Dinghuibacter silviterrae: one gene and its partner. The protein of the gene in region 1 interacts with the protein of each later gene in a pairwise test. Links are inferred from orthologs where the notes say so. Each region holds a gene or a part of one and is shown in the gene's direction. Other genes may lie near its edges. The genes, in order: pepT and tpiA.

Evidence for each region.
Region 2: the proteins of pepT (region 1) and tpiA interact in binary tests that used the Escherichia coli proteins (3 or more experiments, as listed by UniProt). The link is inferred for Dinghuibacter silviterrae from one-to-one orthologs.

The regions. Positions count from the first base shown.
Region 1 is NZ_SODV01000002.1:93,758-108,216, forward strand. What follows is about bases 4,395-7,361. They hold pepT (peptidase T), read left to right. Parts: upstream 4,395-5,234; coding sequence 5,235-6,488; downstream 6,489-7,361. Other genes in these bases: EDB95_RS17610 (exo-beta-N-acetylmuramidase NamZ family protein), read right to left, coding at 4,395-4,745; EDB95_RS17615 (FKBP-type peptidyl-prolyl cis-trans isomerase), read left to right, coding at 4,807-5,235; EDB95_RS17625 (SPFH domain-containing protein), read left to right, coding at 6,502-7,361. In the rest of the region: EDB95_RS17590 (methyltransferase RsmF C-terminal domain-like protein), read left to right, coding at 1-743; EDB95_RS17595 (ribonuclease H1 domain-containing protein), read right to left, coding at 751-1,392; EDB95_RS17600 (LysM peptidoglycan-binding domain-containing protein), read left to right, coding at 1,506-2,582; fmt (methionyl-tRNA formyltransferase), read right to left, coding at 2,589-3,536; more of EDB95_RS17610, read right to left, coding at 3,585-4,394; more of EDB95_RS17625, read left to right, coding at 7,362-7,455; EDB95_RS17630 (MotA/TolQ/ExbB proton channel family protein), read left to right, coding at 7,517-8,227; EDB95_RS17635 (ExbD/TolR family protein), read left to right, coding at 8,233-8,634; prmC (peptide chain release factor N(5)-glutamine methyltransferase), read right to left, coding at 8,635-9,471; bifunctional diaminohydroxyphosphoribosylaminopyrimidine deaminase/5-amino-6-(5-phosphoribosylamino)uracil reductase RibD, read left to right, coding at 9,498-10,541; EDB95_RS17650 (IMPACT family protein), read left to right, coding at 10,525-11,133; EDB95_RS17655 (carbohydrate-binding family 9-like protein), read right to left, coding at 11,167-12,225; EDB95_RS17660 (3-hydroxybutyryl-CoA dehydrogenase), read right to left, coding at 12,222-13,118; EDB95_RS17665 (carboxypeptidase-like regulatory domain-containing protein), read right to left, coding at 13,126-13,788; EDB95_RS17670 (Mrp/NBP35 family ATP-binding protein), read left to right, coding at 13,906-14,459. UniProt on the Escherichia coli protein: Cleaves the N-terminal amino acid of tripeptides.
Region 2 is NZ_SODV01000001.1:3,794,331-3,808,821, forward strand. Bases 2,370-5,368 are described here. They hold tpiA (triose-phosphate isomerase), read left to right. Parts: upstream 2,370-3,486; coding sequence 3,487-4,251; downstream 4,252-5,368. Other genes in these bases: EDB95_RS16360 (putative sugar nucleotidyl transferase), read left to right, coding at 2,370-3,490; EDB95_RS16370 (hypothetical protein), read left to right, coding at 4,310-4,669; miaE (tRNA-(ms[2]io[6]A)-hydroxylase), read right to left, coding at 4,785-5,368. In the rest of the region: EDB95_RS16345 (sensor histidine kinase), read right to left, coding at 1-840; EDB95_RS16350 (hypothetical protein), read right to left, coding at 833-1,570; EDB95_RS16355 (response regulator), read left to right, coding at 1,724-2,191; more of EDB95_RS16360, read left to right, coding at 2,201-2,369; more of miaE, read right to left, coding at 5,369-5,378; EDB95_RS16380 (aminotransferase class I/II-fold pyridoxal phosphate-dependent enzyme), read left to right, coding at 5,435-6,529; EDB95_RS16385 (penicillin acylase family protein), read left to right, coding at 6,558-9,023; EDB95_RS16390 (hypothetical protein), read left to right, coding at 9,026-9,379; EDB95_RS16395 (hypothetical protein), read right to left, coding at 9,428-9,994; EDB95_RS16400 (DUF5686 and carboxypeptidase regulatory-like domain-containing protein), read left to right, coding at 10,062-12,524; oxygen-dependent tRNA uridine(34) hydroxylase TrhO, read left to right, coding at 12,642-13,646; EDB95_RS16410 (hypothetical protein), read left to right, coding at 13,819-14,491. UniProt on the Escherichia coli protein: Involved in the gluconeogenesis. Catalyzes stereospecifically the conversion of dihydroxyacetone phosphate (DHAP) to D-glyceraldehyde-3-phosphate (G3P).

The DNA.
Region 1 (14,459 bases):
AGCTGTGTGGCGCCCGTCAGCAACGGATCCTGTCGGATCTTTCGGGGGCATTGACGGAAGGTGGACTCCTGATCTATTCGACCTGCGCCTTTTCACCCCGGGAGGACGAAGTCGTGGTGGATTGGCTAGTGGAGCAACTCGGGTTCGAAGCGCTGCCCCTGGCATTGGATCCGGTCTGGGGCGTAGTCGAGTCGGGGAAGTATGGGTACCGGTTTTACCCGAACCGGCTGGAAGGGGAAGGGCTGTTTCTGGCCTGTCTGCGGAAGCGCAACGGCGTGTCTTCGTCTTATCGGGGAACGTTCCGGCCTGGTGTTAGCCTGTTGGGAAAACGCGAGAAGGAACTGGTGGCGCCGTGGGTGGCTTCCCCCGATGACTATACTTACCTGCTGACCGGGGAAACGGTGCGCGTCCTTCCTTCCGGCCTGACAGCGGACATTGCGCATTTGTCGTCCGTGCTCCCCGTCCGGGAAGCAGGGGTGGCCATCGGTCAGATCATGCGCAAGGACGTCGTGCCCGATCCGGCACTGGCGCTGTCTTCCATATTATCAACCGGCATTCCCCGTGTGGCGCTCGACCTGGAGCAGGCGCTGGCCTTCCTCCGGAAAGAGGAGCTGAGTCTCGATGACGCGCCCAAAGGATGGGCCCTTGTGACCCATGGGGGGTATGGACTTGGTTGGGTAAAGGTCCTGGAAGGCCGGATTAATAATTACTATCCAAAACAATGGCGGGTGCTTAAAAAGTAAGGTTTCCTTACTTCCTTCCGAAATCCGCCGGATTCTCCCCCCAGGCTTTTGTCTCCCATTTTAGGATGGGGTTTTTGTAGGTGTTGTCTTTTAGCCACTGCTCGCCCCGGGCGATGAGGTCGAAAAGGACGGCGTTGCGATGGGTTCGTTCCAGTTTCGTGTTGGCTTTTTTCTGCTGAACCCAGCCGATGGCGTTGCGGCTGTCGCTGTAAATGGGCAGGAGAAGCCCTTTCTGTTTGCAATAAGCGAGGGCATGGACGATGGCAAGGAACTCGCCGATGTTGTTGGTTCCGTCGGCGTAGGGGCCCTGGCGGAAAACCAGGTCTCCGGTCTTGTAGTAGACACCCTGGTATTCCATATCGCCGGTGGCCGTATTCCAGGCGGCGTCGACGCAAAGGCTTTCTTTCAGGGGAGAGCCGACGGTTCCCCGGGGGGCGTTGGTTTTGGCACCCGCCTTGGTCCCTGCGCCTTTGAAGACATAGGCCGCACTGTTGCCGCGGAAAGCGGTTTGTGCCTCCGCCGCGCTGGGAAAACCCTTGTACCGGGCGTCGGGAAAACCGTCGATCTGGGCTTTGCAGTCGGCCCAATTGTCGTACACGCCGGGTTTACGGCCCTGCCAAACCACGTAAAATTTTTTCTCTTTTGCCATACGGAAGGACCGCAATGTTACGTTCTCCGGAGGAAGAATTATCGAAAATATTGCCCGAAGTTTACAAAATGGATATTATTGCACCCAAGTTTAACCTTAAAATCATGCTATCGATGAAGCAGTTTCGCGGGGTGTTGGTGGGGGTGGCAGTACTGTGTGGGACTGCCGTGGTCAGGGCACAGACGGGGGACCTGATCGTACAACGCGACGCAGGCGGACTTTACCTGAACCACCAGGTGGCACCCAAAGAGAATTTTTACAGCATAGGCCGGCTTTTCAATATCAGCCCGAAGGTGATCGCGCCGTTTAACGGGCTTGCCCTGAACGGGGGTTTGAGCATAGGCCAGGTGATCAAGATCCCGCTGAAAGAACAGAACTACACGGCGGTCAAAAAGAAAGACGCGCCCACGGAGGTCCTGGTGCCCTTGTACCGGTTGAGTGCGGGGCAGAAGGTCCTGGCGGGGTTCCTGAAGGTCAATAAGGGAGAATCTCCCCTGGCGGCCGGAGGCCCGGCGGTGTCTAAGCCTGCCGGTGTTCCGGAGGAGGCTCCCGCGGTGGCTGTCGCAAAGCCGGCCCCGGCAAAGCAGGAGGTGCCCACCGGGCAGGAGGGAACGGCACCGGCGAAACAAGATCCGGCACCGATGAGCACAAAGCCCGCGGATGACGGGGCCGCCCAAACGACGGCTCCCGCCACCACGGACCCCCTGGCGGCGCCGGCGGACCAGCCTGTAAAACCCGTCGTCAAGAAAAAGAAAAAGCCGGTGGCGGCTCCCCCGGTTACCGCGCCGGCACCCGAAACGACGGCAGCGACAGCGCCCGTGACGCCGGCCCCGGTGACCACGCCGGGCTCATCCCACTATAACGGCGAAGGCGCTTTTCATCCGGATTACCTGACCCAGACCGACGAGGGACGCAAGACCCGCAACGAGAATGGGCTGGCTGGCGTCTTTAAAAGCACCAGCGGCTGGGACAACGGGAAGTTTTATGCCCTGATGAAGGGGGTGGAAAGGGGAACGGTGGTCAAGGTGACCAACCTGAGCAACAACAAGGTTGTTTTTGTAAAGGTATTAGGCGACATTGCCGATATCAAACAAAATACGGGGATGCTGATCGTCCTGAGTGACGCCGCGGTGAATCAACTGGGCGCCAGTACCGACCGGTTTACGGCCTCCTTAAGCTACGCGAAGTAGTCCAGTTCAGGGCCGGGGTTTGAACCCCCGGAGGAAGTCTTCTATTGCCATCCTTTTTTTGCCCTCCAACTGGAGTTCCCTGACGACGATATAGCCGTCGATGGCGGCAAATTTCAGAAACGTCTTGCCGTTGGTTTGATAGGAACCGGGTTCCGCCATGCGGGCGGGCGGGACGATTTCTTTCTCACACCCAAAAATTTTCAGGGTCCTTCCCTCCATCTGGGTCCAGGCGGCCGGGTAGGGGTTGAGTCCCCGGATCTGGTTGTAGATCTTGTTTACGGGCTGGAACCAGTTGATCAGGCAGGTCTCGCTGGTGATCTTCGGCGCGACGCGGAGCTGGCGCGGATCGGCGACCTGTTGGGGCTTTTCCTCCAGGGTGCCCTCACCCAACTGGTCGAGGGTGTCGATTAGGAGGTCCGCCCCTTTTACTTTCAGATCGTTATAGAGTTCCCCCAGGGTGGTGTTTTCCCCGATGGGGACGGACGCCTGTAACAGGATATTCCCGGTATCGATGGCGTGTTGGAGCCGGAACGTCGTGACGCCGGTCTCGGTTTCGCCATTGATGATGGCCCAGTTGATGGGTGCGGCGCCGCGGTATTGCGGGAGCAGGCTGGCGTGGACGTTGATGGTCCCGAGTGGAGGCATGTTCCAAACAGCCTCGGGGAGCATCCGGAAAGCGACGACCACCTGGACGTCGGCTTTTAAAGCAGCCAGTGTTTCCAGGAATTGGGGGTCTTTGAGCTTTTCGGGCTGAAGGAGGAGCAGATTTTTGTCTTTTGCATATCGTTTGACGGGGCTTTCAGACAATTGAAGCCCCCGCCCGGCGGGTTTGTCAGGGGCGGTGATGACGCCGGCGATGGTGGCGCCGGCTTGTACGAGTGCGTCTAAGGAAGCTACCGCGAATTCGGGGGTGCCCATAAAGACGATCCTGAGGTCCTGCCATTTTTTGCGCATCCGCGAAGGTAACAAATGTTCGCTCACGGCAAAACGGGCAGCCGCGCGCTATTCGGGATAGATCAGGTATTTGGTGCGGATGGCTTTAAAAGCTGCTATCCCGGGTGCCCAGCTGGCGCGGATGGCGGCCTCGGAAAGACCTGCCTTAAGTTGGGCTTCCAACTGACCGGAACCGGCCAGCCGGGTAAAAAAGGCATTGAAAAAACTATCCTTTGCGGGGAAATCGCGATAGGCTTCCAGGAGCCAGCGGAGCTGGAATCGGCCTTCGAGGGCGCCGGGGAGGGAAAGACCGCTGAGGTCGGTGCCATAACAGGTTTTGTCTTTCAGGGGCGGATTTTTGGCCCCGGGGACGCTACGCGGGGTAAAACTAAAACCGCGGTCCGGGAGCGAGGGGTGGCCAAAGCATTGAAACGGGAAGTCCGTCCCCCGCCCGACGCTGACGGCGGTGCCCTCGAAAAGACAAAGGTCCGGGTAGAGGTAGACGCTTTGCATGTTGGGGAGGTTGGGGGAGGGCTTTACAGGAAGCCTGTAGTGACTGTGATGTGTGTACCCTGTACAGGGGATGACCGTGAGGCGGAAGCCGGGCGCCGCCGATGCGTCGATCCAATGCTGGCCGATGAGCAGGTGCGCGTACTCACCCAGGGTCATCCCGTAGACGACGGGGATCGGCTGCATACCGACAAAGGACTTAAAACGGGGATCAAGAACAGGGCCATCTACGTAAAAACCGTTGGGGTTCGGCCGGTCAAGAAGGATCAACGGCTTTCCATTGGTCATCGCGGCTTCCAGGAAATATTGAAGAGAAGAGATATAGGTGTACCAGCGGACGCCCACGTCCTGGATGTCAAAAACGAGGACGTCGACGTCCTGGAGCTCGGCGGGGTTGGGCGCCAGGTGTTTGCCGTAGAGGGACACGATGTCCAGACCGGTGGCGGAATCCCGGCCACCGCCCACCGCTTCGCCGGCGTCGGCGTTGCCCCGGAAACCGTGTTCAGGGGAAAAGATCCGGACGACCCGGATGCCCCGGGCGAGGAGGGTGTCTACCAGGTGGGTGGGCCCGACCCGGGAGGTCTGGTTGGCGAAAACCGCCACCCGTTTGCCTTCCAGGAGCTTGAGGTATTGGGCCATGTGCTCCGCGCCGGGGACGATTTGCGCCGCGCAGGGGGCCGCCGCCAGGCTTATCCACAGGAGCCACCATATTTTTATCATTAGCATCGTTTTGAGAGGTCAAAGATGCTAACTTGCAAGCATACTTTAAAAATCTGAAATTATGCAACAAGTAAAAAAGGGGGACAAGGTTCGTGTGCACTATCATGGAAAGCTGACCAATGGAGAAACCTTCGATTCGTCTGAAGGAAGGGCCCCCCTTGAATTCATCGTCGGGGCGGGTATGATGATCAAAGGTTTCGACGCCGCCGTGGTGGGGATGACTTTGGGAGAAAAGAAAACCGTCAATATACCGGCCGCAGAGGCTTATGGAGAATACGAAGCGGACCTGCTCATGGAGTTTCCCCGGGACCAGTTTCCGAAGGGGCTAACGCCGGAAGTCGGGATGCAACTGACGATGACGAACGGGGCGGGGCAGCAGATCCCGGTGACCATCGCAGCCGTCAAAGAGGACGTGGTGGTGCTGGACAGGAACCATTTCCTGGCGGGGAAAGAGCTGGTTTTCGACATTACCCTTGCTGAAATAGTCTGATGCCGCTGGACTACGCCTTTACGGTCAGCGAACGGTTTATGCGCTATGTACGGGTGGATACGCAAAGCGATCCGCAGTCGTCCACCCATCCCTCGACGGAAAAGCAAAAGGACCTTTCCGGGATACTTGTCCGGGAGCTTCACGACATAGGCGTAAGCGACGCGGTGATGGATGACTACGGTTACGTATACGCGACGATCCCCGCCAATACCGGCAAAGCGCTCCCCGTGTTGTGTTTTTGCGCACACGTCGATACCGCACCGGATTGCAGCGGAACGGGGGTCCGGCCCCTGTTGCACCGGCACTTTGACGGAGAGGACATCGTACTCCCCGACGATCCGTCGCAGGTGCTGCGCGTAGAGGACTTTCCCTACCTGAAAGAGCACATCGGCCTGGACATCATCACGGCCAGCGGGACGACCCTTCTCGGGGGGGACGACAAGGCGGGGGTGTCCATCATCATGGACCTGGCGCATTACCTGAGCCTGCATCCGGAAGTACAGCACGGCACCATCCGGATACTTTTTACCCCGGATGAGGAAGTGGGCAGGGGGACTGCCAAGGTGGACCTGGCGAGGCTGGGCGCCGACTATGGCTATACGCTGGACGGGGGCGAGGCGGGGTCGCTGGAAGACGAGACCTTTAACGCGGACGCCGTTCAGATCGATATTACGGGCATCAGTGCCCACCCGGGTTATGCGAAGGGTAAAATGGTCAACGCGCTAAAGGTCGCCGGGGAATTGCTGGCGGCCTTGCCAAAAGACAAGCTGGCGCCCGAGGTGACGGACAAACGGGAGGGCTTTGTCCACCCGGTCCGTTGCGAAGGCATGGCGGAAAAAGCGACCGTGGAGTTTATCGTCCGGGATTTTACGGTAGAAGGACTAAAGGACCACGAGCGTACCTTGTACGAGCTGGCCAGGAAGGTCGTGAGCGCTCACCCGGGCGCGGAGCTTTCATTTGACGTGACGGAACAATACCGCAATATGAAGAATATCCTTGAGCAGCACCCGAAGGTGACGTTGTATGCGCAGGAAGCGATCCGCCGTACGGGGCTCAAGGTTCGCGCGGAAAGCATCAGGGGTGGCACGGACGGCAGCCGGCTTAGCTATATGGGGCTGCCTTGTCCCAACCTGTTTACAGGGATGCAGGGGATCCATTCGCGCCGGGAATGGATCGGGGTGTCGGATATGGAAGCCGCGGTGGAGACCCTGGTGCACCTGGTTCAGGTGTGGGCGGAACATAGCGAAGAATAAACCACATATCGATATGAACTATATTCCCTTTATAGGACTCTTTATCCTGGTGATCCTGATTTTTTCCGGTCTGGTGACCGTGGCCCAGGGAAACGTGGCCGTCGTGACCCTGTTTGGCAGCTACCGGCGGATCCTCCGGCCGGGGCTCAATTTCAAGATCCCTATCCTGGAGCAGATCTACCGGAAGATCAGCATCCAGAACCGTTCGGTGGAGCTGGAATTCCAGGCGGTGACCGTGGACCAGGCCAACGTCTATTTCAAGGCCATGCTCCTGTATGCCGTTCAGAACGCCGACGAGGAGACGATCAAAAAGGTGGCGTTTAAATTTATCAGCGAACGGGACTTTATGCAGGCCCTGGTGCGTACCATAGAGGGGACCATCCGCGGCTTCGTGGCGACCAAAAAGCAGGCAGAGATCCTGGGTCTGCGCAGGGAGATCGTTGAATACGTAAAGGCACAGCTCGACCATGCGCTGGAAGAATGGGGTTATCACCTCATGGACCTTCAGATCAACGACATTACTTTCGACAAGGCCATCATCGACTCCATGAGCCGTGTGGTCGCGTCCAATAACCTAAAGGCGGCCGCCGAGAACGAGGGGCAGGCCCTCCTGATCACCAAGACCAAGGCCGCCGAAGCGGAAGGGAACGCCATCAAGATCTCGGCAGCAGCGGAGCGGGAGGCTGCCATGCTCCGGGGACAAGGGGTGGCCCTTTTCCGGGAAGAAGTCGCCAAGGGGCTTAGCCACGCCGCCGAAGAGATGAAACAAGCGAACCTGGATACCAACGTCATCCTGTTCAGCATGTGGACGGAAGCCCTCAAGAACTTCGCGGAAGTGGGGAAGGGGAACGTCATTTTCCTGGACGGCTCCAGCGAAGGCATGCAGAAGACCATGGGGCAAATCATGGCGTTCCTGCAGATGAACCTGACGACCAAGGCAGATTCCAAGGGGTCGAATACTAATTAACACTATTTTGCGTTACTTAGGTACCTGAAAAATTTACTTTTGCCCATAAATCCTAACAGGAATGACCCCTATTTTGCTTCAATTGACCGGTGATTCTGTCCGTAAAATAACCGATTCCCTTGCCCACGCCCAGGCGACCGCTGCCCCTGCCCAAACGATGAACGTGATCGACCTGCTGATCAAGGGCGGATGGATGATGGTGCCCCTGGGTCTTTTGAGCCTTATAGCGGTATTCGTTTTCTTCGAGCGGTATTTCTATATCCGCAAGGTGTCCAAGTCGGACGACAATTTCATGAACATCATCCGCGACCACATCATCAACGGGAACGTCCAGGCGGCGCGCAGCCTCGCCAAAAATACGGCAAACCCGGTCGCGCGGGTGATCGACAAGGGGATACAGCGGATCGGAAAACCCATCGACGCGATCGAGAACAGCATGGAGAATATCGGGAACCTGGAGATCTACAAGATGGAACAAAACCTCGGCATCCTGAGCGTCATCGCCCGGATCGCACCGATGTTTGGATTTCTGGGGACGATCGTCGGGATGATCCAATTGTTTTACGAGATTACATCGACAGGGGTATACGACCTGACCACCATTGCCGGTGGTATTTATGTCAAAATGATCACCAGCGCCTCCGGTCTGATCATCGGCCTGCTGGCATTTGTGGGCTACAGCTTTCTCCATACGCAGATCGACAAATGCGCCAATAAGATGGAGCGCGCCAGCTCCGACTTTATCGATATTTTACAAGAACCCACCCGATAAACCGTATGCAACTGCGATCCAGACGAATGAGGGCCCATGATGCCGAAGTAAGCACGGATGCGCTGAATGACATCCTGTTTATCCTGGTGATGTTCTTCCTGATTGTCTCTACGCTGGCCAACCCGAACGTGATCAAGGTCACTCAGCCAAAATCAAAAGCCGACACCAAGGCCAAACAATCGGTCGTCGTTTCTATAGACGCCAACAAACAGTATTATGTCGGATCGGACAAGGTGACGATCGACCAGCTCAAGGCGGCCTTGATACCGGTTCTGGCGAAGGAAAACGGGGAGCCGACCATCGTCATCAACTCCGACAAGACAGTGCCTATCGACTATGCCGTTGCGGTGATGCGGATTGCCCGGGAGTTGAATGCGAGGACGGTGTTGTCGGTGGATAACAAATAATTATCGTCTTGCCCGGATCATCCGGTCTTTGCCCTGCATATCCTTTTTTAGGGTGACTTCGTTCAGGCCTTCACTTTCGAAGAGCGCGGCTGTTTGGGGGCCGAGGGATTCGTTGATCTCTACGTATAGTACGGTCCCCGCATTTGTGACGCGGGCGAGCTTTCTATAGAATACAAGTGCGTCGTCGTCGGGTACGAACAGTGCCAGGTGCGGTTCCTGGGTGAGGACGCGGTCGTGCATCGCGGCCTTTTCTTTTTCTGCGATATAAGGAGGGTTACTTACCAGGATGTCGACCGCCGGAAGCGTTGTCCAGGTGGATTTGTCCAGGAAGTCCGCCTGGATGAAGCGGACCGGTGCGTGGTGGCGTTCGGCGTTGGCGCGGGCTATGGTTAACGCGCCGGGGGAGACATCCAGGGCGTGGATCGCGGCGTTGGGGAGGTGTTTTTGAAGGGCGATGGGGATGCAGCCGCTGCCGGTGCCGATGTCGAGGATGCGCGGGGCGCCGCTGCGGGCGTCTTCGACGATCCAGTGTACAAGCTCTTCCGTTTCGGGCCGCGGGATCAGGACGTCTTCGTTGACATGGAAAAGGAGCCCATCGAACCAAGCCTCCCCAAGCACATACTGGACAGGCCGCTGGCGCAGGAGCTGGGCGAGGTCGGCTTCAAGTTGGGCGGCCTGCCCGGGGGCCAGGGGATCGGTCTTGCGGAGGATGCGGTCCATGCGTCGCAGACCCAGGCGGCTTTCCAGGACGAGGTCGGCCACGGAAGCGGCCTCGCGAGGGTCGTAGACCGCCAGGAGGGAGCGGGTGAGGTATTCGTAGGCGGCGCCGGTCGTCATGGCTGCAAACGTAGTACTTTTGCAGCATGAGCACGCACGAAAGGTATATGCGGCGTTGTCTGCAACTGGCGGCCCTGGGGGCGGGGAGCGTGGCGCCCAACCCCATGGTCGGTGCGGTGTTGGTGTACCGCGACCTGGTGATCGGTGAGGGGTATCACCAGCGCTATGGACAGGCGCATGCGGAAGTCCATTGCATCAGGGATGCGGAGGAACGGTTTGCGGCGGGGCAGTGGGCGAACTTAGGTTTTGCCGACGCGGGGGCTTTGCTGGCGGCGTCGACCTTGTATGTGTCGCTGGAGCCTTGCGCTCATCATGGGAAAACGCCCCCCTGTGCGGACCTGGTGGTGGCGAAAGGCATCCGGCGCGTGGTCGTGGGGGTGCGTGATCCATTTCCGGAAGTGAATGGTAAAGGCATCGACAAACTGCTCCGGGCGGGGATCGAAGTGATTTGTCCAGTGTTGGAGGAGGACTGCATGGCGCTCAACAGGCGTTTTTTCACTTTTCATACAAAGCACCGGCCCTATATCATCCTGAAGTGGGCGCAAAGCGCGGATGGGTGTATTGGCCGGGAGGGACAGCGGATCGCGGTGTCCAATGCCTGGTCGAAACGGCTTGTCCATCGCTGGCGGAGTGAGGAGGCCTCGATCCTTGTGGGGGGGCATACGGCAAGGGTGGACGATCCGGCACTGACGAACCGGTACTGGCCGGGACCCAGTCCGCTCCGGTTGGTGTTGGATCCGGATGGGGTGCTGACCCCGGGTATGAAGGTGCTGGACGGAGAGGCGCCGACGGTGGTGTATCCGACCCGGGACCTTCGCGAAGTCTTGTCGGACCTGCACCGGCGATCAGCCCAAAGCGTGCTGGTGGAAGGGGGCGCCCGTTTGTTAACCTCCTTTATCGCCGGGGGGCTTTTTGACGAAATCCGGGTGATCCGGTCGGAAACGGTGCACCTGCCGGGCGGGATACCCGCCCCCGTTATGCCGGTGGTACCGCTTCAGCGGTCTTTTGCGTTGGGGGACGACCGTGTGTTCATTTATAGTAGTTTTGTGACGCATGGATATTGGGGCTGACGTTTATTATACCATCGACAAGCCGTCGGTGGCTGAATTCAAGGACCGGGGCAGCCGGTTTATTGCTTTTGCCTATCCTATTCTCACCCAGGCCGATTTCAAAGAATGTTTGCAGAAGGTAAAAAAAGAACACCCCAAGGCGGACCACCATTGTTTCGCCTATCGTCTGGGCGTGGATGGTCTTCAGTTCCGTTCGGGGGACGATGGGGAACCCGCGGGCAGTGCGGGGCGGCCGATCCTCGGACAGCTTGATTCCAAAGAACTGACCAATACCGCGGTGATCGTGGTGCGCTATTTCGGGGGAACGCTTTTAGGCGTACCGGGGCTGATCAATGCGTATAAAACCGCAACGGCGCTGGCGCTCCAGGTGGTGCCGATCGTCTCCAAACCGGTGGAGGTGCCGTACGAGCTGCACTTCGACTATACACAACTCAACGACGTGATGCAGGTGGTGCGTCAACAACAGTGCCGTGTGATCGAACAGGACTTGCAACTGTTTTGCCGCATGGTCGTGGGGATACCCAAGGTGCGGCTGACGGAGGCGTTGTACAAGCTTGGGGAGTTGTATACGGTGGAGGTCAAAAAAGTCTGACGCTTTTGCGGCCGCGCACCCTGCGCGGATTTCTCAATGCTGCCGCCCGATATTCCCGTTCGGATCGATGGTCCACGTTTCATGGGTGTCCGGGGCGGTCAGCATCGCAATGAAGGTATGGGCGGTGGCTTCGATGGTGAGCGCCGTGCTATGTCCATCGATCGCGCTTTCCGCGGCCAGGCCAAGCCCGGCGGCATCCGTATAGGTGCCGTGCGTACCGTGATACATCATTTCCCTGTAGGCCACTTCCCAAAGACGGTTTTTTAGCGACTCGGAGAAGGGAAGCGTGAACGCCGTATCGTGGTCTGCAAACAAGAGGTACCCCCAACGCTCTGGAAAGTGCATGTTGATGACGCCTTGCGGGGACCACACCCAGTTGTGCTCGGGTACGTTTTGGCGTTTTACATAATGGCCGTCCTGTACGTCGGTGTCCCATTCGACACGGGAGAAATTGATGCGCCACAGGGACCCGGGGGCGGGCGTTTCTGTGCCGTTACCCATGCTGATGGCGGCGATGGGGACGGCCATTTCCACGGTCCAGCCGCGGTCGGTGTCCCCGGGATGATTGAGGGTACCGTCGATGTGTACGGCCTTTTGGAGACCGGTGGCGTCCCAGGAGATCAACGCGTTCCCGCCGACCCGGTAGGGTTCGGGCAGGTAAAGATCGAAGAGGGTGCCCAGGGCGTTGATCTCCATTTCGAAATAGTGCCTGGCGTTGTTATCGGGGTTGACAAAGACCTCGAAGTCGTTGTCGTGGAAGATGATGTCGTCGTGATGGTTCAGTGTTGCCCATACATCGGGTTCTTCGAGCTGGGCGGCGATATAGAGATAGTGTTCGTCCCACAGCATCTTTGCCCGGGTGCGAAAGCGCGGGCGGGGACGGATATCACCTTCAATATCGGAAAAGTCCCCGGTCCAGGGGGCCGTTTGCCAGGCGGCGTCGTCCAGCCGGCCGTCGATGTGCGGGGGCACGGACGTTTTTTGAACGACATAGTGCAGGGGCATCCGGGTCAGCCGGGTAAGAAGGGCGCTGTCGTCCTGGGCGGTGGCGCGAAGGGCGGACAGGAGCAGGAGGAAAAAGAGGGGTTTCATACGCGGAAGCGGGCGCTGGGCCGCGCATTTTTGGGGCCACCCGTATAGTCGTAAAATCCTTCGCCGCTTTTAATCCCCAGGCGGCCGGCGGTTACCATATTGACCAGGAGGGGACAGGGGGCGTATTTGGGCTGGCCAAAGCCGTCGTGGAGGACGCGCAGGATGGACAGGCAAACGTCCAGGCCGATGAAGTCGGCGAGCTGGAGCGGGCCCATCGGGTGGGCCATGCCGAGCTTCATTACGGTATCGATGGCTTCCACGCCCGCCACGCCTTCATAGAGGCTGAAGATGGCCTCGTTGATCATCGGCATGAGGATGCGGTTGGCGATAAAACCCGGGTAATCGTTGACCACGCACGGCACCTTTTCCAGCCGTTGGGAAAGGGCGACCACGGTGTCGGTCACAGTAGACTGGGTGGCGTACCCGTTGATGACTTCGACGAGTTTCATCACGGGTACCGGATTCATGAAGTGCATGCCGATCACCTGACCCGGCCGGCGCGTGGCCGCGGCGATCCGGGAGATGCTGATGGAGGATGTATTGGTGGCCAGGATGGCGTGTTCCGGTGCCGCCTGGTCGATGCTGCCAAAGATCTGGAGTTTGAGCGTCACGTCTTCGGTGGCGGCCTCGACAACGAGGTCCGCGTCGCGTACGCCCTCCTGGATCGTGGTCACGGTCCGGATGCGGGCCAGGGTGGCGTCTTTTAGCGTCTCAGGGATGCTTCCCTTTGCCACCTGGCGGTCGAGGTTGGCCGCGATGGTGTGCAGGGCTTTGTCCAGGCGCTCTGTGGAAACGTCTACAAGGGTCACCGGGTAGCCGTACTGGGCGAAAGTATGCGCGATTCCATTACCCATGGTACCCGCCCCGATCACTGCAACCGTTTGTTCAGCCATGACGGAACTAATAATTGTCGTCGGAATTGTTTTTGAAGTCACCCCTTTTCCATGCTTTGATAAACTCGCTCCAGGCAAAGGGGTTGAAGATGTTCTGTGGGGGGGCCTGCCCGGTATAATACATGCTCCGGGCCTGTTGCGTCAATTGGTAGTTGGTCATTTCCCGGGCGTCCCTGGGCAGGGTCCTGAGGAGACGCGCCCTTTGCTTCGGGTCCATGTTCTTGGTGGCGGTGGCCATGGCGTCGTCCTTGAACTCCATCGTCACAAAGTCCCGCTCGAACTGTTCCCGGGTGGGCCGGGGCCGGAGCACGACCGTGGTCATATACTTGCTGGTGTCTGCGGACATCAGGGCAACGAGGCTGTATTGATTGCCCACGATATCGGTGGGGACCTTTTTCTCCACCGGGGTATAACCGACGAAGGTGAATTGCAGGACGTCTCCCTTGAGTACGACGATCGAAAACACCCCCTGCTCGTTGGCTACGGCGCCCCTCCTCTCCCCTTTGACCATGATGGTGGCGCCGGGAAGGGCCTTAAGGCTGTCAGAGGACATGACCACACCAACCAACTGCACGACCGAGTCCTTGAAATTCTCAAATTGAGCAAAGGTCCTTGATGCGGGTAAAATGCCGATCACCCCAAGCAGACAAATTTTCAGCAATCTCTTCATAAAGTGTAAATACTCCGTCAACGGGCAAGATACCCCCATTTTACCAGATTCAAGCAAAGTAAGGTGATCAATGGTTAATTTTGCGGGAGGGAAACTATTTTAACAAATGTATAAAAGATGACGGAACAGCAAGTATTGAAGGCGCTTGGAAACGTCCAGGAACCGGACCTCGGGAAGGATATCGTGACCCTGGATATGGTAAAAGATATTCATATCGAAGGCAGGAAAGTCCGCTTCACGGTGGTCCTGACCACCCCGGCCTGCCCGCTCAAGGATATGATCCACAATGCCTGTGTGAACGCGATCCATCTGTTGGTGGACAAGGAGGCCGAGGTCGACGTACACTTTACGGCAAATGTTAGCTCTAATAGGCTGGATAGCAAGCAATTACTACCCAAGGTCCGGAACATCATCGCGGTGGTGTCTGGAAAAGGTGGCGTAGGGAAGTCCACCGTGGCGGCCAACCTGGCCCTCGCACTGGCCAAGGGAGGCGCTTCCGTGGGGCTGATGGATGCAGACATCTATGGGCCGAGCGTGCCCATCATGTTTGGTGTCCGCGGCGAACGTCCGCTGATGACGACGGTGAATGGGAAAAATATGATCGCCCCGCTGGAACAATATGGCATCCAATTGATGAGCATTGGTCTTCTGGTGGATGAAAAACAAGCGGT
Region 2 (14,491 bases), on another replicon or contig:
AAAATACCAGTTCACCGGCATCAACCGGCGGGCATACGTCCGCATCTGCAAAAAATACATCGCAAAAACGATGGCCACCATACACACCACGCTGGAGCTGATGACCACCATATACCGGTTGAGCCCGGGGACGTCGGGCCAAAGGTATTTAAAGGCAAAACCGGAGGAGCTGAACTGGGCCAGCCCCAGGAAAAAGACATAAATAATGTAGAGCAGGTAGTTTCGGTCCTTAACGGAGAAATAGATAAATAAGTTATAGAAAAAGATGACCAGCAGGATACCAAAGTACGCGCCGATGATAAAGACGTTCGTGTCGGAAAAGCGGTCGGTGGACACTCGGCTCCCGATGATCAGCGGCAGGACCAGGGGGTGGTTGCTGACGACGTGCAGGTAATAGGTGGCCGTGTCCCCCGGGCGCAGCTTCAGATCCACGACAAAGTCGACGGCGTCTTCCGGCCGGTCGCCGTACGGGTACATGTTCCCCCCCTTGAAAATGGGTACCAGGCGCGCCCCTTGCGTCTTGTACACCATCAGGCTCGGAAGACCGGGTGCCTGGGCCGTCATATACAGGGTATGGTCATCCGTCTGGTTGGCCACGCGGAACCGAAGCCAGTTGTTGATCGTGGACTTCGGGAATACCGGGATGTTTTTCCCCACTGGCTCAAAACCGGTCGCGGTTTGTATCGTGGAATCCGAATAGCGTTGTTCGAGGTCCTTTAGGAAAAACGTCTGCTGCCCGATGGACAACAATTGCTGGTTGCTGGTGATGCCGATCACCTCCTGTGCGCGCACGGCGGTCGCCAGGAAGAGGCACACGCAAAGCACCAAAAAGCTACGCATTCCTGAATTCATGGATATCCGCATTCTGTACCCTAAGATCATAGCTAATTTTAATGGCGGTCGAACCCTTCCGGAAAGGGTAGTGCTCCATGGCCACCTGTCGGGGTTGCTCCCGAAGGTTCATGATCCTGTCCCTCTCAAGGGCGGCGGTATCCGGCATATTGATCATGTCCTGTACAAAAACGGCGGTGGCCAGTAAGTCGTGTTTCGGATAGTAAAAGGTACCATTATTTCCGATATCTTTTATGATCCTGCCCCCCTGCCACTCGGAAAATTTCACCGTAACGGGGGAGCAAAGACTAAAGATAGTGGTTAGACCAATTTGTGGTGCGATGGCCAGTGCGGCCCTGGAGGCGAAAATAGCCCCTATTCCTAAACCGGCGACTTCGATGGAGTTCCAAAGCCCGCACAATTCCCCTGTGCCCTTGGAGAGGTTCTCCCGGACCATGACATAGATACTGGGATCCATGTCGCCAACGGCGCCTTCGATGGGGAGTGGATGGACTCCGTCCGCCGCGTGCACACGAGCGCCTCCGAACATTCGTCCGTCATCCTCGCTTTCTACTACGACGACGAAAACGGAAGGCCAGTTTGCCCATTGATCGTTGGAAGAAGTTACTTTGTTGATGCCATGATTGCCTAATACCGTTCTGTGTCCCTCTATAAAATGGCGACAAGTCTCCGGTTCATCTACTGCCCTAAAAGCCCTGATTCGTACCTCCGTAACCATATATTCTTCTGAGTTATAAAGATTGCCCTTGGAGGAAGTTTCCGCAAAGAAAGGTCTAGTATGACAATAAATTTGCTAATATAACCTCATTTGTAAGTCGTTAACTAAAGTCCGAAGTAAATTTGCCTAACTTATTCATATCTTGGTGGTACGATGAAGACAGAAGTGAAGCCCACAGTATTGTATGTCGATGATGAACAAAACAACCTCCTGTCGTTCAAAGCGACATTCCGGCGGCAGTTCAACATCCTTACAGCTGAATCCGCGGTAGAGGCAAGGCGGATCCTTTCCGGGCAAAGTGTGCACATCCTCATCTCCGATCAGCGCATGCCGCAGATGACCGGAATCGAGTTTTTCGCCTCCATTCTCGAAGAATATCCGGACCCCATCCGGATCCTGCTCACCGGCTATGCAGACATCCAGGCCGTCATTGACGCCATCAACCTCGGCCAGGTATTCCGCTACTGTACAAAGCCCTGGAACGAGGGGGAGATCACCCGCCACCTCGAAGAAGCCTACGAGCTATACGAGCTCCGGGCCCAGAACAAAGAGCTGACCGAGCAGCTGGTAGACAACAATACCAAAATGGAATTTTTGCTGAGACAACAGTTATTGTCCTAGCTTTAGGACATGCAGGTTGTCCTTTTCGAACCTTCCCACCAGGAAGATTTATATCCCTTTACACGCACCCGCCCCGTAAGTGCCCTTCGTAAGGGTATCATGACCATCCGGGAAACCTGGGAAAGGATCATCGGGGATGCGCTCCGTAAAAATACGGAAGCGCCGTTCGGCGAACGCGTGCGCGCGCTGAACGAAATGAACGCGCTCGATGTTGCCGCGACCGCCGCCCTTGATTTTGGCGCGGCCGCCGCCTCCGACTTTGCCGCCGCCGAAGGCCCCGTTCTTTTTTTAAACGCTGCCCTCATGCCCGACCCCGACGTCTGGGCACAAGTCGTTGCCCTGAAAAAGGGCGAAGCCTTTTATGACGGCGACACTCCTTTGGCTTACTACGCCGGCGACAAGAACCCGGTGCGCCGCAGCTTGGGCGACGAGGACGCGCGACGGCGCACGACCGGAGGCGATGATCCGCAGCGCCGCGCGCCAGGCGGCGAGGGCACGCAGCGTCGCATGTTGAGCGCTGCCCGCGTCCTCCGCTACCCCTGGGAGCTCGTCCACTGGAACGACCGCTCCCTGCGCATCGACTTCGACCTACTAACGGCCGGGCGTACCTCCCAACCGGTCCCCCCGGGGAACCATGTTGTCAACCCGGACGATATCTTTTTGGAGGAAGGCGCCAAGGTATCCTTCTCCGTATTAAATGCGTCCACCGGTCCGATCTATATTGGGAAAAATGCAGAAGTCATGGATGGTTGCCTCCTAAGGGGACCCATTGCCCTTTGCGAGGGATCGACGTTAAAGATGGGGGGGCGAACATATGGAGCCACCACGCTGGGTCCGTACTCCGCAGCCGGCGGGGAAGTGAAGAATGTGATCATGATTGGCTACAGCAACAAAAATCACGACGGCTACCTGGGCGACTCCCTTATCGGAGAATGGTGCAACCTCGGCGGGGGCACCTCCTGTTCCAACGTCCGGAACAACGCACAACCCGTCAAGGTCTGGAACCCCGCGAAGGGTAGGGCGGAGGTTGCCGGGTTAAAGGCCGGGCTTTTTATGGGGGACTATTCCCGTTGCGCGATCCAGACGGGGTTTAATACCGGGGCCGTGGTCGGGGTGTGCTGCAATGTCTTTGGCGGAAACGTCTCCGGCTATCTTCCCGACTTCAGCTGGGGCCTCGACGGCACCCGTTATGACTGGGAAAAGGCACTCCGGGACATCGACAACTGGAAAAAACTAAAGGGCCGGCACCTGACGCCTGACGAAATACAGATTTTACAACCTATTTTTGCGGCCGTATGAGAAAACAGATCGCCGCCGCCAATTGGAAGATGAACCTGACGCTGGGACAAGCAGAAAAACTGCTGGATGAGGTCCTGGCCATCGACTGGACCCCCAAAGCCCACCAGGAAGTGGTCTTTGCCGTTCCCGCCCCCTACCTGTACCCGGCCCTCACCAAGCTCCGGGCAACCGGACGGACACAAGTCCACATCAGCTCCCAAAACGCCTATTCCGAGAAATCCGGGGCCTATACCGGGGAGACCTCCGCGGAAATGCTCCAGTCCATCGGGGTCACCCACGTCATCCTCGGCCACTCCGAGCGCCGTGAGTATTTTGGAGAAACCGATCATGTCCTCGCCAAAAAGCTGGACATCGCCCTCGCCCACGGCCTGACCCCCATCTTTTGCTGCGGTGAACCCCTCACCGTCCGCGAGGCAGGCACCCAAAATGCTTTTGTGGCCAAACAGATCGAGCACAGCCTTTTCCACCTGGACGACGCCCAACTGCGAAAAGTCGTCATTGCCTATGAACCCATCTGGGCCATCGGCACCGGGAAAACCGCCACGTCCGCGCAAGCCCAGGAAATGCACGCCTTTTTGCGTTCCGTCCTTGCCAAAAAATACGGCGCAACCGCCGACCACATCTCCATATTATACGGGGGAAGCGTCAAGGCCGCCAATGCTGCCGAAATCTTCGCCTGTCCCGACGTCGACGGTGGTTTGGTAGGCGGCGCCAGCCTTATCGCCAAGGAATTCGAGGCCATTATCCGCGCACTCAAATAAGGTAACGATCCCCGAGAAGACCTACCATATTGTCGTTGTCAAGAAACCCCAGCTTCTTTTGCGCGTTTCCCGGATCCGGATCGTCCTCGATGGTAAGGATATCTACCCGATTGGAAACGAAAAGGTCGTCATCGATGTAGACCACAATAACCCCGTCCTCGTCGTGACGGACGGGTTCCACATCTCACGCCCGCTGGAGCTGGTATACTATCACCTGAATACGTACTATTTCCGCGTCGAATGCGGTATGGACGACGGCCAGCTCATTGCCGGCCTCGCCCTGACCATGCTCTTTTTCCTGACGGGGATGCTGACGCGGTGGTGGATTTTCGGGGTGCTGAGCTTCGGGCCGGTCTTGTACATTCTGTTTTTGTACTATATCAAAAGAAAAGACTTTCTGTCGCTGCGACCGATGTAAGGCCCCGTTCGCCGGCGCCCCTGGCGGCGGCCGCGCAACGCTACTGCGCCGTCCGTCGCCGCGCCTGCGGCGCACTCGCTGGCAGCGCCTCCTGCGGCGCGCAGCCGCCGACGTCCTAGTGCATGCGGTCGCCCCGCACCTCTAGCGTCTCCATGACGGCGGCCTCGTGGGCCAGCCACTCTTTCCACCGGCGGCGCACCTTGTCCTCCGGGATATAGGTGAGCGCCAGGTCGATAAAAAGCGTATAGTGCCCCGCCTCGCTTTCCATAAAGCGCCGGTAAAACTGGCGCAGGTACTCGTCGTCCAACCCCTCGCTCAGGCGTTTGAAGCGTTCGCAGCTCCGTGCCTCGATCAGGGCGCACAACAGTAATTTGTCCAGCAATTTGTCCTCTTCGGCTCCTCCCTTGACCTCGAAGGCCATCAGGGCGTTCACGTATTCGTCTTTGCGCTGACGCCCCAACCGCAGCCCCCGGCGTTGCAGCTCTGCGAGGACCAACCGGAAGTGGCCCCACTCCTCGGTGACGATGGGCGCCACTTCGTTGACAAGCACTTCCCGGTCCGAATACCGCTGGATGAGCGAAATACAGCTCGTGGCCGCCTTTTGTTCGCAATAGGCATGATCGGTCAGGATATCTTCCAGGGTCTTGCCCGCCAGGTCCACCCAGCGGGGATCCGTCGGCAGGTGTAGGCCTAATACGCTTTTTTCCATGGGGGCAAAGGTACCATGGGCGGCGCATATCGCCGCCACACAATATCTTTACGCCCATGTTACCCCTTCCTCTTCAGAAAAAAATGGAGGCCCGCGCCGCCCAGGGCGCCCTCCGCGAGTTAAAGCTCAGCGCCCCGTCGGTGGACTTCTGTTCCAACGACTACCTGGGGATCGCCCGGGGACACCTCCTCGCCCACGACCCGGTGCTGTCGGGCGGAAGCACCGGCAGCCGCCTCCTGGCGGGGAACTACCCCTTGCTGTCCATCGTCGAGGGTGAGATCGCCGCTTTTCACGAAGCCGAAGCGGCGCTGATGTACAATTCAGGGTATGACGCCAACGTGGGACTTCTCTCCAGCATCCTTCAAAAGGAGGACACCATATTATACGATAGCCTCTCGCACGCGTCTATCCGGGATGGGATCCGCCTGAGCTTTGCGCGCGCGTATTCCTTCCAGCATAATGATATGGCGGACCTGGAGCGGCTGTTGCAGAAGGTGACCGGCGCGGACGGCCCCCGCGGCGCCGTGTACGTCGTCACGGAGACCCTCTTCTCGATGGACGGCGACTGCTGCCCCCTCGACGAACTGGATGCGCTTTGCCGGCGCTACGACGCCTGGCTGATCGTGGACGAGGCCCACGCCACCGGGGTGATCGGGGAAAGGGGCGAAGGGCTGGTGCAAAAAAAGCACCGCTGTTTCGCGCGGGTCCACACCTTTGGCAAGGCGCTGGGTTGCCATGGGGCCGTTGTCCTGGGGAGCGCCGACCTGAAACAATACCTGGTCAATTTCTCGCGTTCGCTGATCTATACCACGGCCCTGCCGCCGGTGGCCGCGGACCTCGTCCGTAAGTCGTATGGGGTGTTTCCCGGAATGACGGCCGAACGGGCACACCTCCACGCGCTGGCCGCCCACTTCCAGGCAATGGATCTGCCCTATGCCCGTCTGAAAAGCGCGACGCCCATACAGGCGGTGATCGTACCGGGGAACGACGAGGTCCGGCGGGTGGCGGCAGCTTTACAAACGTCCGGGCTGGACGTCCGGCCCATCCAGTATCCCACGGTGCCCCAGGGAACGGAGCGGCTGAGGATCGTGTTGCATGCTTATAATAGCGTGGAAGAGGTGGAATTGCTGGGACGCCTTCTCAAAAATTAAGTATCTTCCGCTCTCCATTTACCTCTCTATGCGTCTATGGCCTTTTATCACCAGCACCTTGGCTACGGGGCTCCTGGTCGTTGTACTCGATACCTCCTTTAAATCGCTGCCGGCGCTGGGGCCGTTTTTCGATCCACAGATCGGATTCTGGCAAAACGCAGAGGCCGCGGGTACGGACTATGCGATGGACCTGCACTTCCAGGAGTTGTCGGCGCCGGTGAAGGTATACCTGGACGACAAGCTGATCCCCCATATTTTTGCCCAAAGTGAAAAGGATGCTTTTTTTGCCGAGGGTTATCTTCACGCGCGTTTCCGGCTTTGGCAAATGGATTTCCAGACGCGTTTTGCCGCGGGACGTTTGTCGGAGATATTGGGGCGTTATACGGGCACCGTTGACCTGCTCAACAGGGTGGACCGGAACTTCAGGCGGCTGGGAATGGTCTATGGGGCGGAACAGGCATTGAAAGGGATGGAAGCCGATCCGGTGACCAAGGCGGCCTGTGACGCGTATACCGAAGGGGTGAATGCCTATATGTCTACGCTTACCGCAAGCACCCTTCCCCTCGAATATAAATTGCTCGGTTTTCAACCGGAACCGTGGACAAACCTCAAAACGGCTTTGTTGCTCAAGTTGATGTCGCTGGACCTGGCGGGTGCGGAGAACGACTTCCCGCTGACCAACGCCCGGAGCCTGTTTAGCGCGGCGGATTTCGCGCTGTTGTATCCCACCACCCAGGATTCCATAGACCCCATTATCCCGGTGGGCACGCCCTTGTACCTGCACAAGGATACGCCGGGGATCCGCCTGCACCTGCCGGCCCACGTGGATACCGCGTATATGATGACCAAGGGGGGACCGCTGCCCTATGACTTCTGGAAAGCGGACCGGGACGACGGTTCGAACAATTGGGCCGTGGCAGGTTCCCGGACGGCGAGCGGGGCGCCCATCCTTTGTAACGACCCCCACCTGGGGCTGAACCTGCCGTCGCTTTGGTACGAGCTGCAGATCCATACACCGGATATGAATGTCTACGGGGTATCCTTTCCTGGCTCGCCGGCGGTGATCATCGGGTTTAACGACTCCTGCGCCTTTGGCTTTACCAACGCCATGCGGGACGTCCGCGACTATTACGAAGTACAATTCAGGGATTATTCGCGCAAGGAATATTTATACAACGGCCAGTGGCTGCCCACCACCTTCCGGGTCGAGGACATCAAGGTGAAAGGCGCGCCTGACTTTATGGATACGGTGGCGTATACCGTCTGGGGGCCTGTCATGTACGACCCTTCATACCCGGACCCGCTCAACACGGGCCGGTATTATGCCTGCCGATGGACCGCACAGGATTCGAGCAACGAGCTCCTGGCCTTCCGCGACCTGGACCATGCGCATAACTATAACGACTACCTGGCGGCGATCCAAAACATCCACACGCCGGGGCAAAACTGTTTATTCGCCAGCACCGACGGGGACATTGCCATTTGGGACCAGGGGTCGTTCCCGGCCAAATGGTTCCGGCAGGGAGACTTTGTGATGCCGGGTACGGATTCTACCTACGCCTGGCAGGGGACCATTCCCCAGGTGGAGAACCCGCACATGGTCAACCCCGCCAGGGGCTATGTCTCCAGCGCCAACCAGATACCCGTCGACGTCAAATCTTATCCCTACTACCTGGGAGGAAACTATCCGCCCTATCGCGGGATCGCGATCAACCGGGAGCTGGATACCATGTCCCAGGCGACGCCGTCCGAAATGATGAACCTCCAGACCGACAACTATGATGTGTTTGCAGAAATGGCGCGGCCCCTTTTCCTGAAATACATCGATACCACGGCCATGGATCCCGGGGAGCTGGACTATTATCACGCCGTCAGGGATTGGAACCTGCGCAACGACGCCAGGGAAACGGCGCCCAGCATTTTCCACACCTGGTGGGACACCCTCAAAGAGGCGGTCTATGGTGACGAACTCGCCCAAACGACCCTGCCGTTGCTGATGCCTTATGATGAGACATTGGTGGAGGCCTTGCTCAAAGATTCCACCTATAAATTTGTGGACGACATCCGCACCCCTCAGACGGAAACGCTCCGGCAGATCGCCACCCTGGCTTGGAAAAAGGCCTATCCCGTGATGCTCCAGGCGGGCACGTCCAGTACCCTGAACTGGGCGGTGTTTAAGGATACCCATGTCGAACACCTGCTCCGCCTGGACGCCTTGAGCGACCTGCACCTGCCCATCGGCGGGGGGACCTACAGTATCAACGCCGCCAGACCGGACCACGGTCCCAGCTGGCGGATGGTGGTCGAACTGAGCAACCCCATCAAGGCCTATGGCGTTTACCCCGGTGGGCAAAGCGGGAACCCGGGGAGCATCTTTTATGACAACATGGTGATGCCCTGGGCAAAAGGCCAATACGATACCCTTTGGGTGATGAAGCCGGATCAACAGGCCGATCCCCGCATCCGCTGGACGCTTAATTTTTCAAAACCCTGACGATGAAGTTCCTGATCTCCTTTATACTGATCCTCCTCCTCAGCCTTGGCGCACAGATCTACCTCCCTTTCTGGTCGGTCGCCATTGTTGCCTTCGTCGTCAGCGCCCTGATTCCGCAAACGCCCTGGAAGGCCCTCCTGTGCGGCTTTGCCGCGGTCTTTGTGTTGTGGGCGGGGTTGGCGCTGTACCTGGACGAGGCTAATGACCACCTGCTGGCCAACCGCATCAGCCTGCTGGTGTTAAAGATGTCGTCCCCGCTGCTCCTGATCGCGGTGACGGGGTTTGTCGGGGGGCTCGTGGGGGCCATGGGGGCGCTCAGCGGGAGCTTTTTGCACCGCCAGCGCACGGCAGCATAGGCCTGTGGCTCCGGCGCGGCCCCGCACGCAGCGGCTCCACGCCGCGCCCTAGTCCGAAACGATCATGTAATTCCGTGGATAATGCAACGTCACCGTTTTCCCCTCGCGCAACAGCAGCATGAGATTCTGCCCATTGAGGGGCTCCTTTCCCTTGAGGGTATTGTCTTCGAAATACCCCGGATCCGTGACGATCAATCGCCCGTGTTTCCCGTCGAAGCGCAGCACAAAATTACGTAGGAATCCATACCCCAGTACCCCGCTGCAGGGATGACCTGGTTCCAGGTCTTTTTGCGTCACCCAGGTGATCCGCTGCCGGGCAATCTTTAATGTCTTTAGCCAAAGCACAACGGTGTCGGTCAACGGAAAATTGGTGGACTCCGCGACGGCGCGGTCGACTTGTACACCCGTGGTGCGGGCTCCGGGGTCGAGCAGGAAATCAAGGTCACCCGAATCGTTGACCCTTGCCTTGATAAATATGCGGTGGTCGGACGTATAAAAGGGCAGGATCACCATGTGCTGTCCGTGGGCAAAGGTGAGACCGGCCTTGGTTTGAGCCGTAATCGGTACGGTAGGGAGCAGGCCGATGGCCATGCTCATAAGGATGCTGGATCGCATGAGAAAATATACAAATAAAAGAATTACGTTGGGTGGATTTTAACAAATCGCAACTTACATTAGGGTTATGAGAATGTTGTTAGCCATCTGCTCCCTGTTTATCCTGCCCTTAGCTCTTCACGCCCAGATACTTTCGGGAACTGTCCGGGATTCCAGCGGCGCCGTTTTACCCTTTTCTACCTTGCTGATCAAAGGCACCACCCGGGGCGTGACCGCCAATGCCGAAGGACAGTATACCCTGCACCTTTCACCGGGGGCCTATACCGTTGTCTGTGAACACGTGGGTTATGCAAAGTCCGAAAAAAAAATTGACCTGTCTGCCGATCGTGTACTCGACTTTCAACTGACAACCCAACGGTTGAGCCTAAGCGAACTGATCATCAAAAGTACAGATGAAGACCCTGCCTATGGCATCATTCGTCATACGATTGCGCTGAGGACCATTCACCTCAAAGAGCTGGAATCGTTCCAGTGCATGGTCTATTCCAAAGGTAAGGCGGGTTTGTATGAGACCCCCAAAAGGTTTATGGGTAAGAAAATTCCTACAGACACCAACTACATCGGCAAAAATACCACGCTCTATATGTCGGAGGTGTACGCGCGTTATGCGGAATCTCCCCCCGACAAACAACGAGTGGAAGTCCTTTCTACAAAGGTCAGCGGACAAAGCAACGGGTACGGCGCGACCATTCCCTATATCGTGTCCTTTTACCAGAACATCATCGACCTGGGGAATTTGAATCCCCGGGGATTTGTCAGCCCCATTGCCGCGGGGGCGCTGCACTATTATAAGTACAAGCTCGTCGGTACCTATTTCGAAGACGGGCGGATGATCGACCAGATCAAGGTCACGCCGCGCCGGGCTTACGAACCCTGTTTTACGGGCACCATCAACATCGTGGACGGTTTGTGGCGGATCCATTCCACGGACCTGGTACTGCTGAAGACCGCCCAGCTCCAGTTGCTCGATACTTTTCACATGCAGCAATTGTATGCGCCGCTGGACAACGGCCTGGCAGGAGACACGGGCGCCTGGGTGATGCGCAGCCAGGTCGGCCAGTTTGCCTTTAACCTTTTTGGTTTTGCGGGGGGCGGCAGCGTCGCCAATATCTATTCCGATTTCGAGCTTCATCCAGGGCTGCCAAAAGATTATTTCGGAAACGCCACCCTCCAGTACGATAAAGGCTCCAACAAAAAGACGGCGGATTACTGGGACAGCATCCGGCCGGTCCCCCTGACAGCAGCGGAAGCCTGGGACTATCATAAGAAAGACAGCCTCGAAAAGATCCAGTCGACGCCCCGGTACATGGACTCGGTCGACAAGGCCAACAACAAGATCACACCCCTGGGTTTATTCCTGACGGGGATCAACATCTCGCACCAGCGGTCCAAGGTGACCATGAGCGTGCCGCCCCTGACGACCGCCTTTGGGTTTAATACGGTGGAAGGCTGGTACGGCCACCTCAACCTCGGCTATGAAAAACGCTTTGGGGACCACCAGGCCCTGGAGCTTCACCCCGACATCCGCTACGGCTTTGCCAACCGTACCTGGGGCGGGAGCCTGGAAGCACGATACCGGTTTAACGTAAAGTATGCGTCCGAACTAACGGTGGCGGGTGGCCGTACCACTTTCCAATACGACAACGCGGACCCGATCACGCCCCAGTTGAACACCGCCTATACCTTGTTCGACGTGGCCAATTATATGAAGATCTACGAAGCGTCTTTCGGCCGGTTGCAGTATGCAAAAGACCTGGGCAAAACAGGGCTCAACCTGGTCTTGGGCGGTGAGTTCCAGGACCGGAGCCCGCTGACCAACACCGACACGTCGACCTACTGGGTCAAGGGGTCGGGCAAACCCGGGTTTACCCCCAACTATCCCGCGTCTGCAGGCCCCATAGCGCCGAACAAGGCCCTGTCGTTCACGGCGACCCTCAACTGGCACCCGGGGATGAAGTACATCGAATATCCCGAATCCCTCGTCCCCCTCGGATCCAAATATCCCATCTTCACCCTGAGCTATACAAAGGGCGTGTCCGGCCCCCTGGGTAGCACCGCCGACTACGACAAATGGCGGTTGTCCATCCACGACAACATCAACTTCCGGATCGGCGGACTTTTCAAGTACAACCTCGCCATCGGCGGATTTTTAAACGACAGAAACGTCGCCTTCCAGGACGACGACCACTTCCAGGGCAACCTCACGCTGGCCGCCTCGCCCTACATGAATAACTTTCAGTTGCTGCCGTATTATGCCTACAGCAATACCGACCGTTTCTATGCCGAGGGGCACGTCGAGCACCACTTTGCCGGGTTGCTGACCAACAAGATCCCGCTTTTCCGCCAGCTCGACTGGTACCTCGTCGGGGGGGTGAACTACCTCTATCTTTCTGACGGGCGAATCTATACTGAGGTCTCCGCCGGGCTCGAAAATATCCTCAACATCTTGCGGGTCGATTACCTATGGGGCTTGCCCAACAATGGGCCGCAGCTCACGGGGCTCCGGATCGGGGTGAAGATCGGGCCGTAAGTTGGGCATTGCGTCGGGCCCTGCGGACGGGACTCGCGTCGGGCAGGCACCCGGGCCGCGCGCGGGCGAGCCCGCGGCAAGCGCCGCCGCAAGCGGTTTTTTCGTAATTTTGCGCCCATGGCGCTCCTCCACAACAGGGTTTCGAAGGCGGAAATGAAGGACAAGTTGTTTGCGGAAACGGAACCGCGGACCACGTTCTCATTTTATCGCTACCTGGACATCGCCGAACCGGTCGCTTTCCGGGACGAACTGTATATGGGGTTGGAAAAGCTGCGTGTATTTGGCCGTATCTATGTAGCCGCCGAAGGGATCAATGGCCAGGCGAGCGTACCCGCCTCCCGCCTGGAGGAATGCCGGGCTTTTTTATACGCCATCCCGGGGCTGGAGGATCTTCGGCTAAACGTGGCCGTTGAAGACGACGGCAAGTCCTTTTGGGTCCTGAAAATCAAGGTCAGGGATAAAATCGTCGCCGACGGCATCGAGGACCCCACCTTTTCGGTCAACCGTAAAGGGCACTATGTCAATGCCAAAGAATTTAACCGCCTGACGGCGGACCCTAACACCATCGTGGTGGACATGCGCAATCACTACGAATACGAAGTGGGGCATTTCGAGGGCGCCATAGAGGTGCCTTCCGATACTTTCCGGGAGCAGCTACCCATGGCCGTGGACCTGCTCAAAGGCCAGGAGGACAAGAACATCATCATGTACTGCACCGGTGGTATCCGTTGCGAAAAAGCCAGCGCCTGGATGCTCCACAATGGATTCCAAAACGTCTTCCACCTGGAAGGGGGGATCATCGAATACGCCAACAAAGCAAAGGAATGGGGCCTCGACAACCGTTTCCGGGGCAAAAACTTTGTTTTTGACAACCGGATGGGGGAGCGCATCGGTGGGGAAGTCATTGCCCATTGTCATCAATGCGGGGAACCCTGCGACACCCACGTCAACTGCGCCAACGACGGCTGTCACCTTCTTTTTATCCAGTGCCGGAGTTGCGCCGAAAAGTACAAAGGCTGTTGTAGCGAGACCTGCCGGGACGGCGCCTCCCTGGATACGGCCGCGCGCATGGAGAAGCCCTTGCATTTCAACAAGTCGAGGCATCGAAGCCTTGGGACGTAAGTCTGGCACGAAAATTTCAGCAAATTAAACGGTAGACTGTAGTACGCAGTCAAAACTGTAGCATTTAACCTCCTAACAGATGAGGGCCGCAGGTGCGGACCCTGCCTTGGGGAACATCAGTTTGATCACCCTCGTCAAGTGACGGGGGTGTTTTTTTGCTATCTTGCGCCCCATGAAACCACTGCTTGCAACCGTGCCTTTACTCCTATCCGTAAGCGCCATACTTGCCCAGTCCCATTTTCAACCCGGGAAAATATTGCCCAATACGGGCGACACCCTGTCGGGGTGGATCGACTACCAGGAATGGAGGGTCAATCCCCGTGAAATCACCTTCCGCACCACGCCCCAGGGTACGCCGGCGGAATACCGGGTGGCGGACCTCCGGTATGTGGAGGTGACGGGTTTTGACACCTACGAAAGGGCCGTCGTTACCAAAGATATGAGACCGATCCTGGAGGGGGACTTTGACAGCGGCAGCCGGGACTCCACGGCCACGGATACTGTTTTTTTGCGGACGCTGGTGCGCGGAAAGCACGTTTCCCTTTACGAATTGGTCGATACAAAGGCGCATTATTATGTCCGCACGCCCCAGGGGGATTTTACGGAGTTGATGTATAAGCGTTTTATGGCGGCGGATGGAACCCACATCCAGGAAGTGACGCAATACCGGAACCAGCTCGTCGAGGAGCTCCCTGACGGAGCCGAACCCAGCCTGGTCGCGCGGATAGACCGGTGTGGGTACAACGCAAAGAACCTGACGGAGGTGGTGTTGGCGTTGAACGGCGCGGGCAATATCACTTCCGTCAGCGCTACGGTGAAAAAATCAGGGACCGTGTTCCGCTTCC